Regions from separate parts of the Streptomyces sp. NPDC001568 genome, predicted to be linked through region 1. Evidence: riboswitches for the same ligand, from Rfam matches in the RefSeq annotation. Region 1 holds a riboswitch; the other holds the start of a gene.
The links. Region 1 has a riboswitch for guanidine ahead of ACFY0I_RS32420 (Ohr family peroxiredoxin). Riboswitches for the same ligand answer to the same signal wherever they lie in the genome.
Positions count from the first base shown of each region.

Region 2: linked by a shared signal. The riboswitch ahead of ACFY0I_RS25610 (multidrug efflux SMR transporter) and the one ahead of ACFY0I_RS32420 (Ohr family peroxiredoxin) in region 1 are both predicted to bind guanidine.

Region 1 covers NZ_JBIAVF010000021.1:85,171-92,124, forward strand. The annotation lists gene ACFY0I_RS32410 (type 1 glutamine amidotransferase domain-containing protein) at 1-488, opposite strand, end outside; gene ACFY0I_RS32415 (AraC family transcriptional regulator ligand-binding domain-containing protein) at 731-1,750, shown strand; guanidine-III (ykkC-III) riboswitch at 1,803-1,866, shown strand; gene ACFY0I_RS32420 (Ohr family peroxiredoxin) at 1,943-2,395, shown strand; gene ACFY0I_RS32425 (hypothetical protein) at 2,382-2,828, shown strand; gene ACFY0I_RS32430 (S1 family peptidase) at 2,931-3,800, shown strand; gene ACFY0I_RS32435 (VOC family protein) at 3,866-4,615, opposite strand; gene ACFY0I_RS32440 (STAS domain-containing protein) at 4,869-5,234, opposite strand; gene ACFY0I_RS32445 (DUF2945 domain-containing protein) at 5,394-5,621, opposite strand; gene ACFY0I_RS32450 (hypothetical protein) at 5,775-6,086, shown strand; gene ACFY0I_RS32455 (spore photoproduct lyase family protein) at 6,138-6,954, opposite strand, start outside.
Region 2 covers NZ_JBIAVF010000014.1:113,030-119,983, forward strand. The annotation lists gene ACFY0I_RS25565 (PTS transporter subunit EIIC) at 1-1,095, opposite strand, end outside; gene ACFY0I_RS25570 (glucose PTS transporter subunit EIIB) at 1,313-1,546, shown strand; gene rph (ribonuclease PH) at 1,674-2,408, shown strand; gene ACFY0I_RS25580 (hypothetical protein) at 2,514-2,900, shown strand; gene rdgB (RdgB/HAM1 family non-canonical purine NTP pyrophosphatase) at 2,930-3,544, shown strand; tRNA gene ACFY0I_RS25590 (tRNA-Leu) at 3,598-3,675, opposite strand; gene bcp (thioredoxin-dependent thiol peroxidase) at 3,883-4,350, opposite strand; gene ACFY0I_RS25600 (DUF3618 domain-containing protein) at 4,463-4,780, shown strand; gene ACFY0I_RS25605 (co-chaperone GroES) at 4,827-5,168, shown strand; guanidine-III (ykkC-III) riboswitch at 5,293-5,371, shown strand; gene ACFY0I_RS25610 (multidrug efflux SMR transporter) at 5,404-5,724, shown strand; gene ACFY0I_RS25615 (transglycosylase domain-containing protein) at 5,783-6,954, opposite strand, start outside.

The DNA.
Region 1 (6,954 bases):
TCCAGCAAGGACGTCAGGGCCGTCGTCCGCCGACCGTGCAGGACCGAGCGTCCGGTGGCGGGATCCTCGGCCCGGGCGGCCAGCAGCACGCCGTGGCACACGGCGCCCACGGGCAGCCCCTGCGTGAAGACCCGGGCGAACAGCCGCTGGGCGGTGGCGTCCTCCAACAGCGTCCGCATGCCGGTCGCGTGGCCGCCGGGCACGAACAGGCCCGTGATCGTGGCCGGGTCGACGTCGGCGTACGAGGAGGGGGCGAGGAACCAGCGGTCCTCGGTCAGCCTGCGGTAGGCGGCCAGCTCGGTGCGACGGGTCATCAGCCAGGGCGACAGCCAGGAGAAGCCGAGGTCCGTGAGCCGGGGATCGGCGAGCGCGACCTGCCCGCCGGGGGTCGCGAACCGCACCTCGAAGCCGGCGTCCCGCAGCGCGGCCCAGGGCACCGCGGCCTCGGTCGGGTCGTAGTCGCCCGCGGGGAGCAGGAAGAGAATCACGATGTATTCCTCCGGGATGCGGCCGCGGTCGGCGGCAGGACGCGACGGTGATCAGGGCAGTGCGCTTCCCCGGGTTCCGGGGTCGACGATAGGAGCCGATCGCCGCCCCGTCATGCACCGGGGCGGCCACTCCGTTGACCCCCCGGGCCGGCCCGGCACCCCCGACCCGACCCGACCCGACCCGGAGCGGGCGCGCGGCCACGGTGTTGACGGGGGTGGTGCGCCCGCATTGACTGGCGGCCGTGTCCACCACCGAGCCGCCCTCCGTCACCGCGAGCTACGCCCGCGCCGTCCTCAGCGGCTCGGCGCAGGGCGCCGGCGGGCCGACGGCCCGGGCGCTGCCCACGGACCGGCTGGAGTTCGGCGAGATGCGGGCCCTGTGGGACGCGGTGCTCGGCGCCCCGGACGCCGGCCCGCACACCGGGCTCCTCGTGGGCGACCGGATCAGGCCCGAAGACCTGCACATCCTCGGCCACCTCGTCCTGACCTGCGCCGGCCTCGGCGACGCCGCCCTGGCGGCCGAGCGCTACCACCCCCTGGTGAGCCAGGCGGGCACGGTGACCCTGCACCGCCGCGGCGCCGACAGCCGGATCCGCTACCGGCCGACCGTCGAACCGGCGGCCATGCACCCCCAGCAGGTGGAGGCGGTCGTCAGCAGCATGGTGCGGGCGGCCCGCTGGATCGCCGGCGACGACTGGGCGCCGCTGGCCGTGTCGTTCACCCATCCCCGCGTCGGCGCGGCCGAACCGTACGTCCGCGTCCTCGGCTGCCCCGTCGCCTTCGACGCTCCGGAGAACGCGATCACGGTCGGCAACGAGGACCTCGACCGGCGCCGTCCCCTGTACGATCCGGCGCTCGACGCCCTCCACCGGGCCTACGCCGAAAGGCTGCTGGAGCGGCTGACCGCCGAGGTCACCACGGCCGCGCGGGTACGGCGGTGGCTGGAGCACGCCGTGCTCGCGGACGTGGGCCCCGAGGGCCCCGCCGAGGCCCTCAACATCGGCGTCCGAACCCTGCGCAGGGCCCTGCACGCCGAGGGCACGTCGTGGCGCGAACTGCTCGACGCCGCCCGCCGCGACCGGACCGGGCGCCTGCTGGAGACCACGGCCCTGCCGCTCGACCGGATCGCCCCGTTGGTCGGTCTGAGCGGCGCGACGGCCCTGGTCCGGGCCTTCACCCGGTGGGAGGGCATGCCGCCGGGGGCGTACCGCAGTCGGCACCGGCACGCGGCCCCGGGGCCGGGCCGGGCCGCCGGCGGGTGAGGAACGTCACCGCCGGCGCCACCCCGGGGCACGGTCGCCGTTGCTAGATTTTCCGGCGGTCGGACCCACGACCCCGGACGAGATGCGCCGTACCCGGTTACGCACGACGACGCGCGAGGTGCCGCACGAGCGGCGCCGAACGCCGTCCGCACCCGGGCGGCGTCCTCGTCGAGCAGGATGGGCCGACCCGCGATGACCGTGCCACTCACCAGCAGTCTGTACCGGACGACCGCGCATGCCGTCGGGGGCCGCAGCGGCTCCGTCCACACGGATGACCGGCGCCTGGACCTGCGCCTGGCCCCGCCGCGCAAGAAGGTGCCCGGTACGACCAACCCCGAGCAACTGTTCGCGGCCGGTTTCGCCGCCTGCTTCACCTCCGCGCTCGCGGAGGTCGCCGCCGAGTACGGGGCGGACGCCTCCGCCGCGCGGGTGGCCTGCGAGGTGCGGCTCGGCACCACCGACACGCCCGCGGGCTACGGCCTCGCCGTGGCCCTCACCGTCGGCCTGCCGGGGTGGCGGGCGGCGGACCTGCGGCCACTGCTGCACCGGGCCGACGCGGTCTGCCCCTACTCGCAGGCCGTACGCGGCAACGTACCGCTGATGCTGACCGCCCTGGACGACCCCGCCGCCCATGACCGGACCTGAGCCGACGGGCCGGGCCCCGGGCGGCCCCGGCGTTCCGGTGCCCGAGCGCGGAGCCTGGCTCCGGCGCGGCATCAGCCGCGACGGTGGACCCCTGGTCGAGGACCGCGAGGTGGTGTGGCTGCAGGCCGGGCGGTACTACGCCGACAGCCGGGGCTTCGCCGGTACGACCTCCTTCGACGGCTCGCAGGTGCGCTTCCACCACCTCACGGGCGAACCCGGCGAGGACGCCGGCACCTTCCGGTGGGAGGGCGCCAACCTCGTCGAACGGGGCACCAACCCGGACGGCAGCACCTTCCTGGAGGTCTGGACCCCGCTTCCGGACGCCGACGGCGCCACCGGTTCCTGGGCCGGCGCGGACCACCACGTGGTGCGTGTCGGCCGGCACGTGGTGCACGTCGATTCCGCGGCGGAGGGGACGTACCGGAGGCTGTGACCTGCCTTCCGGAGGTGTAGGGCGCCGTGGACAGGGAAGAGGGAACGCGACCGGAAGCACTCGGTCCGATCATCCACCTGCCCCCGTTCGAAAGTGCCCGTCATGGCTGGTTCCGCCCCACTGCCCGCTCAGCACCGACAGCAAGCCGCCCGGCCCCGGCCGGGACGCCGGCTGCTGACCCGGGCGGTGGCCGTGGGGGCCGTCGCCGTGCTGTACACGGCGGCGACGGGCACCGGAGCCCAGGCGATCGTGCGCGGAACGGACTCCTCCGAGCCGTACCCGTTCATGGTGGCGATCCCGATGACCCCGGGGGACGGCGAGGGCTCCATGGACGCCATGTGCGGTGGGGCCCTGATCGCTCCGCAGTGGGTGGTGACGGCCGGGCACTGCGCGCAGGAGGTGATGCCGGCGCACCCCAGCGGCACGGTTCGCGTCGGCAGTGATCACCGCAACGCGGGCGGCACCGTACGCAAGATCGTCGCCAAGGTCGTCCACCCCGGCTTCGACGCCGCCGGCGACAAGCGCTCGAACGACGACATCGCCCTGCTGAAACTGGACCGGCCCGTCCGTCAGCAGCCGGTCCGGATCGCGGGCAGCGCCCCCGAGGTGGGCGCGGACACCCGGGTGATCGGCTTCGGCACCGTGGTGGACGACCCCGAGCCGGGTAGGTGGGTGTTCCCCGACCGGCTCCAGGAGCTGGACACGCGCCGGACCGCCACGTCGGACTGCATGGACATCAACGGCAAGGGCGAGCTCTGCACCAGCAGCAAGGTCCGCGGCGCGATGGCCTGCTCCGGGGATTCGGGCGGTCCGCAGGTCCAGCGGGTGGGCGGGCGCTGGGAGCTGGTCGGCGTGACCTCCGGCGACGGCGACTACGCAGTCGACCCGCACTGCGGGAGCGGTCCCGGGATCTGGACGTCGGTGTCCGCGTACAAGGACTGGATCAACCGGACCATCGCCGCCCACCACTGACGGCGGACGGACGGACGGACGTGCGGGCGCGGGGCCGGCCGGTCGGTCCGGTCGTGTTCGGCCGGTCAGGATCCCGCGGTTCGCGCCGTCTTTCCGGGCGCGACGAGGGTGAACGGCGCCCCGTCGGGGTCGATGAGGACGACCCGCCGGCTCGCGGGTGAGGTCTCGACGGGGGAACCCGCCCTGCCGCCCAGCTGTACGGCGGCCTCCACCGCCGCCTCCAGGTCGCTCACCCGGAAGTGGACGTGCCAGCGGGGACGGACCGCGGGGTCCGGCGCCGCTTCCAGCGCCCCGCCGCGGATGCGGGCGATGGTGTCCCGACCGTGGCGCAGGACGACGTGGTCCTGCTCGTAGGACACGGTGCAGCAGCCGGGCCGCTCGCCGGCCCATTCGAGCACTTCCCCGTAGAAGATCGCGGCGGCGAACGCGTCGCGCGTCCGCAGTTCGAGCCAGGCCGGGGCGCTGCCGCGGCCCACCGACCAGTCGGGGAGTACGTCGCCCTCCCAGAGTCCGAAGACGGCCCCCGCGGGGTCCGCGGCCAGTCCCGCCCGCCCGGTGCCGAAGGCCAGGGGCCCGACGGCCATGGTGGCGCCCCGCTCGCGGATCCGGGAGGCGGCGACGTCGGCGTCCTGGACGGCGAAGTACGGGGTCCACGCCGCCGGGACGTTGAAGACGTCCGTCACGGCGCCGATGCTCGCGACGGGCGCGCCGTCGCGGAACGCCACGCTGAAGTCGTCGCCGAAGGGGGCGGGCCGGAACTCCCAGCCGAGCACGGCTCCGTAGAAGTGCTGCGCGGAGCCGAGGTCCCGGACCAGCAGACTGACCCAGCAGGGCGCCCCCGAGATGTCGTGGCTCGATGTCGACACGGTCACCAGCCTCATCTGCCGCTCACGGGTGACGGACGTTCCCACAGTAGCCCGGCCGGCCGGCCGGGCCCGCGAGGCCCGGCCGCCCGCGCGGCACGCGCGAAGGCGTCCGGCGGCGACGGCACGGGTGCGGTGCGTGCGGCGTCGGCGACGGCACGCGTGTGGCGCGTGCGGGACCGGCGGGCGCGAGCACCCTACGGGATCACGCGGCCGCGCCGACCGGGGCGCAGAGGGCCTCGACGGCGGCGACGGCCCGCGCGGCGGTGGCGTGGACGTCCGGTGCGGGCACCCCGACGCCGGCTTCCAGGGCGCGGCGCCCCTCGGCACCCGGGGCGACCACGGCCAACGGCACGCCGGCGCCGAAGCAGGTGCGGTGGGTCCGTACGACGGTGCTCACGGCCGCGGGGCTCACCGCGTCCCCGGACAGCTCCAGGACGACGGGGGCCGAGCGGTGGGCCGCGAGGAGGTCGTCGATGTCCCAGGCGGCCGTGGCGCGGCTACCGATGTCGAGGTCCGCGCGCAGGCGGATGATCAGCACGCCACTGTCGGTCACCTTGCTGGGCAGCACGGGCACTCCTTCTCTACGCCAATCACACCTTGTGCGCACCGCGTGCCCGTCCGTGGCGTTCGTATGCGCGCGGGGCGCGAGGAGATGCACGGGGCAGTCGCGATGGCCTACCCTTCGCCCCGCCCACCACGCGGCGCCGGCGGGCCCCCCGGGCACCGGTCAGCCGCCGCTTTCGCGACGCAGTGCGCCGGGCTTGTGGACGGCGGTGCGCCCCGTCCCGTCGCTCTCCACCTCGTACTGGGGCTCCTCGGGCGAGGCGGCGACGGTCCGGCCGGACGACCGGGTCCGCTCGGTGATCCTTCGCTTGACCTCCCCCCTCACGCGCCGGCCGTGGCTCTTCCAGGAGACCTCGTCGCCCTGGTGCGGGTCGTCGTCGTGCCTGGTCATGTGGTCCTCCTCGATGGTGCGGGGCCGCCTCGATACCGCGGGGCCGCCTTCGCGGCCGTTCCCCGGGCGCCTGCCCCGCGGTGCCCACCGCACGCCGGGCGCAGGGGCCGGTCCGGGAGGGTTGATCCGGGGTGGTGGGGGCAGTCGCTCCCGGTGACCTCGAAGCCACCGCCGCCGCTCACCCCCGACGGGCGGTACGTCGTCATCGGGGGCCGCCGCTGGCGGGCCACCGACCCGGCCGTGCCCGAGGACGCCGGGGCCCGGCTGCGGGTCCACCTGATGGCGGCCCGTCGAGGGGTGGGCGCCGCGCGGCGGGCCGGCGACCCCGAGGCGGAGCGCGCCGCCCGGGACCGGGTGCAGATCGCGAAGGTGGCTCTCGGGGAACGCGGTACCCCGTGGTGGGACCAGAGCGATCGGGAGCGCGCCGCGCGCTGGCGGGACGGGCTCGCGGCGCTCGACGCCTGACCTGCCCGGAACCCGGGTCGCGCTGCCCGGGGGCCCGGGCGGCGGCTGACGTCAGAAGGCGTAGCGGATCCGCAGCCAGGGGGCGTGCGCGGCCATCAGGCGGCGGACGTTCTCGACGGCCTCGGCCTTGGTGTCGTTGCGGTAGCGGACGTTCCAGCTGCCGTTCTCGGAGCGTTTGGCCTGTTGCAGATCGGGGCGCCACAGGGCGTCCTCCGCCCGCGGGTGCCAGCCGAGGTTCAGTCCGTGCAGGTCCCGGTTGTGCGTCAGCATGATCACCTCGGCCGCGGCCTGCTCCTTGACCGCCCGCGGCAGGACGTCGTCCATGTGCCGCAGGAGCAGGCTCCAGTCCGCCTCCCACCCCGGCCGGATGACGACGGGCGAGAGGTTGAAGTGGACCTCGTACCCGGCCTCCAGGAAATCGCCGGCCGCCGCGATCCGCTGCTCCACCGGGCTGGTGCGGATGTCGAGCAGCCGGGAGTCCGACGGCGGCATCACGGAGAACCGCACCCGGGTGCGGCCCCGCGGGTCGAGGAGGAGCAGGTCGGGGTTGACGAACTTGGTGGCGAAGGAGGCCTTGGCGGTGGGCCGGCGGGCGAAGGTCCGCACCAGGTCCGCGACGTTCTCGCTGATGAGGGCGTCCACCGAGCAGTCGCCGTTCTCGCCGATGTCGTAGACCCAGGCGCTCGGGTCGCACTGGTTCGGCTCCCGTTTGGGCCCTTGGCGCGTGATGTGCCGGTCGAGGTGGGCGATGATCCGTTCGATGTTGGTGAAGACGGTGATCGGGTTGGCGTAGCCCTTGCGCCGCGGTACGTAGCAGTAGGCGCAGGCCATCGCGCAGCCGTTCGACGGGCCGGGGGCGATCCAGTCG
Region 2 (6,954 bases), on a different contig from region 1:
GCCGTCGTGCACGCCCAGGGCCCAGGTCACCGCCATGGACACGCCCGTCAGGACCGCGTGGATCGCGTACAGCGCCGGCGCCACGAAGAGGAAGGAGTACTCCAACGGTTCCGTGATGCCCGTGACGAACGAGGTCAGACCGACCGACAGCATCAGGCCGCCGACCTCCTTGCGGCGCAGCGGCTTCGCGCAGTGGGTGATGGCCAGGGCGGCGGCCGGCAGGGCGAACATCATGATGGGGAAGAACCCGGACAGGAACTGGCCCGCGTTCGGGTCGCCGTTCAGGAACATCGGGATGTCACCGTGGACGACCTGTCCGTCCGACGTGGTGAAGCTGCCGAACTGGAACCACACCGGCACGTTCAGGAACTGGTGCAGGCCGATCACCAGCAGCGCGCGGTTCGCGAGGCCGAAGATGCCGGCGCCCCAGGATCCGAGCCCCACCAGCCAATCGGAGAAGCTCTCCAGCGCGCCGCCGATCGGCGGCCAGATCCACAGGCACAGCACGGCGAACGCGATCGCGACGAAGGTCATGATGATCGGCACGAGCCGGCGCCCGTTGAAGAAGCCCAGCCAGTCGACCAGCTTCACCCGGTGGTAGCGCTGCCAGAACCAGGCGGCCAGCAAGCCCATGATGATGCCGCCGAACACCCCGGGGTTCTGGAAGCTGTACTCGGCGAAGGTGTCGTCCGGCCCCAGGCAGCCGCCCCCGATGTCCTTCGTCCCCTCGGGGCAGCCGTCGGGGAAGACGCGCAGCACGCTGCGGTAGACGAGGAAGCCCACGACCGCGGCGAGGGCGGTGGAGCCGTCCGCCTTCTTGGCCATGCCGATCGCGACGCCGACGCAGAAGAGGAGGGGGAGTCCGAGGTCGGCGTTGAGGAGGGCGCCGCCCGCGCTCGCCATCACCTTGGCGACGTCGGTCCAGCCGAGGCCGTCCTTGCCGAAGACGTCGTTCTGGCCGAGCCGGTTCAGGATGCCCGCCGCGGGGAGGACGGCGATCGGGAGCTGGAGGCTCCGTCCCATCTTCTGCAGGCCCTGGAACAAGCCGTTCCACCACTTCGGCTGTGGCGCCGTCGCGGCACTGCTCGTGCTCATCGCGTCCTCCCTGAACCGGCCCGTTTTTGGCAGTCGCAACACTTGCGGCACACTGGTGTAGACCAGTTGGTGGGCAGGCTGCTGCTGATGGTCATCATTCGGCAGCTGCGGGGCACGCGCCCGTGTAGATGGGCCAACCGTGAGTTACCGTGACGAAGCGGACGACGCTGGTTACGGCCGCCGAGACTCGTTCTTCGAACCACTCAGGGAGAAACACATGGCCACCAAGGCTGAGAAGATCGTCGCCGGGCTCGGCGGCATCGACAACATCGAAGAGGTCGAGGGCTGCATCACCCGCCTCCGCACCGAGGTCAAGGACCCGGCCCTGGTCGACGAGGTCGCCCTGAAGGCCGCCGGCGCCCATGGCGTCGTCAAGATGGGCACCGCGATCCAGGTCGTCATCGGCACCGACGCCGACCCGATCGCCGCGGACATCGAAGACATGATGTGAGCTGAGCCCACCCGGCTCCGCGTCCGCCCCCGCCGCATCGTGGCGGGGGCGGACGCGTGCGAGGGCCCCGTCCGGATCGATTCGGGCGGGGCCCTTCCACATCCCCGTACCGACTAGGCTCACAGCCATGTCTCGCATCGACGGCCGCACGCCCGAACAGCTCCGCCCGGTCACCATCGAACGCGGATGGAGCAAGCACGCCGAGGGCTCCGTCCTCATCTCCTTCGGTGACACCAAGGTGTTCTGCACCGCCTCGTTCACCGAAGGCGTCCCGCGCTGGCGCAAGGGCAGCGGCGAGGGCTGGGTGACCTCCGAGTACTCGATGCTGCCGCGCTCCACCAACACCCGCGGCGACCGCGAATCCGTCCGCGGCAAGATCGGCGGCCGCACCCACGAGATCTCCCGCCTCATCGGCCGTTCGCTGCGCGCGGTCATCGACTACAAGGCCCTCGGCGAGAACACCATCGTCCTGGACTGCGACGTCCTCCAGGCCGACGGCGGCACCCGCACCGCCGCCATCACCGGGGCCTACGTCGCGCTCGCCGACGCCGTCGCCTGGGGCCAGAAGAAGAAGCTGATCAAGGCCGGGCGCAAGCCGCTCACCGGCACCGTCGCCGCCGTCAGCGTCGGCATCGTCGACGGCGTGCCCCTCCTCGACCTCTGCTACGAGGAGGACGTCCGCGCCGAGACCGACATGAACGTCGTCTGCACCGGCGACGGTCGCTTCGTCGAGGTCCAGGGCACCGCCGAGGGCGAGCCCTTCGACCGCAAGGAGCTCAACGCGCTCCTCGACCTCGCCACCGGCGGCTGCGCCGACCTGGAGGCCCTCCAACTGGGCGCGCTGGAGCTGCAGGCTCCGTAGTCCGCGCAGAACCACCGGGCGCGCAACCGCGTCCGAGCAAGTACGGGCGCACGGTGTCACAGCCGTGCGCCCGTCCATGTATCCGAGTTGTGGGGGGACCCCTAAATGAAGCCGAAGTTCCGCATCGCCGCCGTGGCGCTGGCCGCCGCGCTCACCGTCCCGGCCCTGACCTCCTGCGACGCGATATCTACGGCGATGGACTGCGCCAACACGGCGGTGGCCATCGCCGACAGCGCCAACGACCTCCAGCAGGCCGTCTCGCAGGCCGGCAACAGCCCGCAGGAGGCCCAGAACGCGCTGAACTCGATCGACGCGAGCCTGAAGAAGATCGGCGACCAGACGGACAACGCCGACCTGGGCAAGGCCATCGACTCGATGACCACGGCCGTGCAGAACGTCCGCACCTCCCTGGAGGGCGGCAACGTCAATCCGGACATCAAGCCGGTCGCCGACGCCGCCTCGGAGATCTCCAAGGTCTGCACCCCGGGCTGAGCCGTCCGGCGGCCCGGAATAATGAGGGCATGACCTCGACGCCCAGCCGCCTGATCCTGGCCACCCGCAACGCGGGCAAAGTCACCGAACTCCGCGCCATCCTGTCCGACGCCGGCCTGCCGCACGAGCTGGTCGGCGCGGACGCGTACCCCGACATCCCGGACGTCAAGGAGACCGGCGTCACCTTCGCCGAGAACGCCCTCCTCAAGGCCCACGCCCTCGCCCGGGCCACCGGCCTACCGGCCGTCGCGGACGACTCCGGCCTGTGCGTCGACGTCCTGAACGGCGCCCCCGGCATCTTCTCCGCCCGCTGGGCCGGCTCCCACGGCGACGACAAGGCCAACCTCGACCTGCTGCTCGCCCAGCTCGGCGACATCGCCGACGAGCACCGCGGAGCCCACTTCTTCTGCGCGGCGGCCCTGGCCCTGCCGGACGGCACCGAACGCGTCGTCGAGGGTCGCCTCCTGGGCACCCTGCGACACGCACCCGAGGGCGGCGGCGGCTTCGGCTACGACCCGATCCTCCAGCCCCTGGGCGAGTCGCGGACCTGCGCGGAACTGACGGCGGCGGAGAAGAACGCCATCTCCCACCGCGGCCTGGCCTTCCGCGCCCTGGTCCCGGTGATCAGGGAGCTGCTGGGCTGACGCGACGCAAAACACCCGCCGCCAGTGGATCACGGGCGGCGGGTGTTCATCCTTGGTACGCCCGGTCGGACTCGAACCGACAACACATGGCACCTAAAGCCATTCTCTCTAGCCGCTTGGAGTACGGGCGCTCGCGCTCCCGCCACTCTACTGGGTGGGCCGCGCCCGTTTGCGGTCGCGGCACCAGGTCCTGGTGACGGCATGGCAGTTGGGGCAGCGCAGTCGCAGATCGTCCCGGCGGTCGTCGCTCGAGTCGCCGTTGACGTGATCGACCTCCGATGAACGGAGCAGCCCGCACCGGTTGGGTGCGGGCCGCTGCGTCGAAGGGGTGGGGCGGGTCAGATGCCCAGGTCCTTGATGATCTTCGCTACGTGGCCGGTCGCCTTCACGTTGTAGAAGGCGTGCGCGACCTTGCCCTCCTCGTCCACGACCACCGTGGAACGGATGACCCCGGTCACCGTCTTGCCGTACAGCTTCTTCTCGCCGAAGGCGCCGTAGGCCGTCAGGGTCTCCTTCTCCGGGTCCCCGACCAGGGTCACCTTCAGGTTCTCCTGCTCGCGGAACTTGGCGAGCTTCTCCGGCTTGTCGGGGGAGACGCCGATGACGTCGTACCCGGCGGTGGCCAGGGCGTCCAGGTTGTCGGTGAAGTCGCAGGCCTGCTTGGTGCAGCCCGGCGTCAGGGCCGCGGGGTAGAAGTACACGATCACCTTGCGGCCCTTGTGGTCGGCCAGCGAGACCTCGTTGCCGTCCGCGTCGGGCAGGGTGAAGGCGGGGGCGGTGTCGCCCGGCTGGAGTCGCTCGCTCATCTCAACAGTCTCCTCGGGAGGGGATCGGTACGTCATGAGCCTAAGCTGACGGAGCTGACAGACTGTCCACGACGGATCACGCCACAGACGACACAACGACGGAGGCAGCGCGGTGCCGGAAGCCAGGACCCCCGCTCAGATCGAGGCGGACATCGTCCGCCGCCGCGAGCAGCTCGCCGAGACCCTCGACGAGATCGGCGTGCGCATGCACCCGAAGACGATCGTCGGGGACGCGAAGGCGAGGGTCGCCTCGACGGTCGACCAGACCGCCGGACGGGCCTTCGTCGCCGTCAACCGGCTTGTCACCGACGTCAAGGACGGCCTGCGCCACGAGGACGGGGCGCCGCGCATCGAGCGCATCGTGCCCGTGGCGCTGCTCGCCGTCGGTGTGGTCGGGCTCCTCGTGGTGTCGGCGCGCCGCAAGCGGTGAGCACCCACCGGCGGACGGGGCGGAGCGGGGCAGGTAGGTTCGGGGCGTGAGCGAGAACACCACCCACGACAAGCTGCCCATCCGCATGCTGCACGACCGCGTGCTCGTGAAGTCCGACCTGCCCGAGGGCGAGCGCCGCTCCGGCGGCGGGATCCTGATCCCGGCGACGGCGGCCGTGGGCAAGCGGCTCTCCTGGGCCGAGGTGGTCGCCGTCGGACAGAACGTACGGAGCGTGGAGCCGGGCGACCGGGTGCTGTACGACCCGGAGGACCGGGCCGAGGTCGAGGTGCGCGGGGCGACGTACGTCCTGATGCGCGAGCGGGACCTGCACGCGGTGGCCGCCGAGCGGCTGGAGGGGTCGAAGGACTCCACCGGGCTCTACCTCTGATCCGGCATCCCTGATCCGGTATCCCTGATCCGGGATCCGGTGGGCCCGTACCGGGCCTCCGTCGGATCCCGAGTTTCACCCTGTCGGACCCTGGGGCCGGTGGCCGAGGTCACCGGCCCTTCGTGCTGCCCCTTTGCTACGGTGGAGGGGAACCCCCGACGAGACGCGCCGTACCGGGTTGCAGGACGCAAAGACGACGCACCCCCGTTTCCGTCTCGTCCCGGAGGTGCCTGTCATGGCCTGGGTTCTTCTTCTCATCGCCGGTCTGCTCGAAGTCGGCTGGTCGATCGGCATGAAATTCACCGAGGGCTTCACCCGGCTGTGGCCGTCCGTGTTCACCGGTGCCGGGATCGTCGCCAGCATGGTCCTGCTGTCCTACGCCGCCAAGACGCTGCCCATCGGCACCGCGTACGGCGTCTGGGTCGGCATCGGCGCGGCCGGGGCCGCGGTGCTCGGCATGGCGGTGCTCGGGGAACCCGTCACCGCCGCCCGGATCTTCTTCATCTGCCTGCTGCTGGTCGCGGTGGTCGGGCTGAAGGCCACCTCCGGCCACTGAGCCGGACCGGTGTCGTACGGGGCCGGCCGGGCCCGTCCCGTACGGGCCCGGCCGGGTCTCATTCGAGGTAGTCCGCCGGGGGCCGGCGGCCGAAGGCGCCGCCCTGGGTGTCGCCGCCGGTGTTCTGGCCGCCGTTGGTTTGGCCTCCGTCCGTCTGGCCGCCGTCGGTCTGACCTCCGTCGGTTTGGCCCCCGTTGGTTTGGCCGCCGTCCGTCTGGCCGCCGTTGGTTTGGCCCCCGTCGGTCCGGCCTCCGTCGGTCTGTCCGCCCTGCGTCTGACCGCCCTGGTTCCGGCCGCCGTCCGCCCGGCCGCCATCGGTCTGGCCGCCCTGGTTGCGGCCCCCGTCGGTCCGGCCGCCGTCCGTCTGCCCGCCGTCGGTGCGACCGCCGTCCGTCCGGCCGCCCGTCGGCGGGGTGTCCGGGTCCGGGGGGAAGCCGTCCGGCGGCTGCGTGACGTCCGGCTGCTGCGGCCGCGAGGCGCCCCGCTGGAGTTCGAGGTCGAAGTCCACGGGGTCCGAGGCCTCCAGCGCCGTCTTCGTGTAGGCCGCCCAGATCCGCGCCGGATAGCCGCCGCCTCCGATGCGCCGCTCGCCGAGCGCCCCGTAGAGGGACTGGAGGGTGCCCGTGTCCGGGTCCTGGCCCATCATCGACACCACCGTGACCAGGTCGGGGGTGTACGCCGCGAACCAGGCCGAGCGGTCCAGTTCGGCCGTGCCCGTCTTGCCCGCCGCCGGCCGGCCCGCCGCCAGGGCGGCCGTACCGGTGCCGTTGTCGACGACGCTGACCAGCATGGACGTCGTCGTGTCGGCGGCCTCGCGGCTGACGGCCTGCTCCGGGGTGCGGTCGGGGAGCCCGACGGTGTCCCCGTCCTTGGTGATCTTCTCCAGGAAGGTGTACGGGGTGCGCCGGCCGTGGTCGGCGAGGGTCGCGTACGCCTGCGTCATGTCCAGGACGCTCGCCTGCATGGTGCCCAGGGCGATGGCCGGGCCCGCGTCGAAGTTCGGGGTGCTCTTCGGGATGCCCAGGGCGATCGCCGTCTGCTTGACCTTCTCCCCGCCGACGTCCACGGCCATCTGCGCGTACACCGTGTTGACCGACAGGTCGGTCGCCGTGTTGACGGTGATGTTCCCGTACGAGACCTGCCCCTCGTTCTCGGGGGCGAAGCGGATCCGGCCGCCGACCACCGGGCGCTTGTTGTCGCCGTTGTAGACCGTGTTCGGGGTGATGCGCC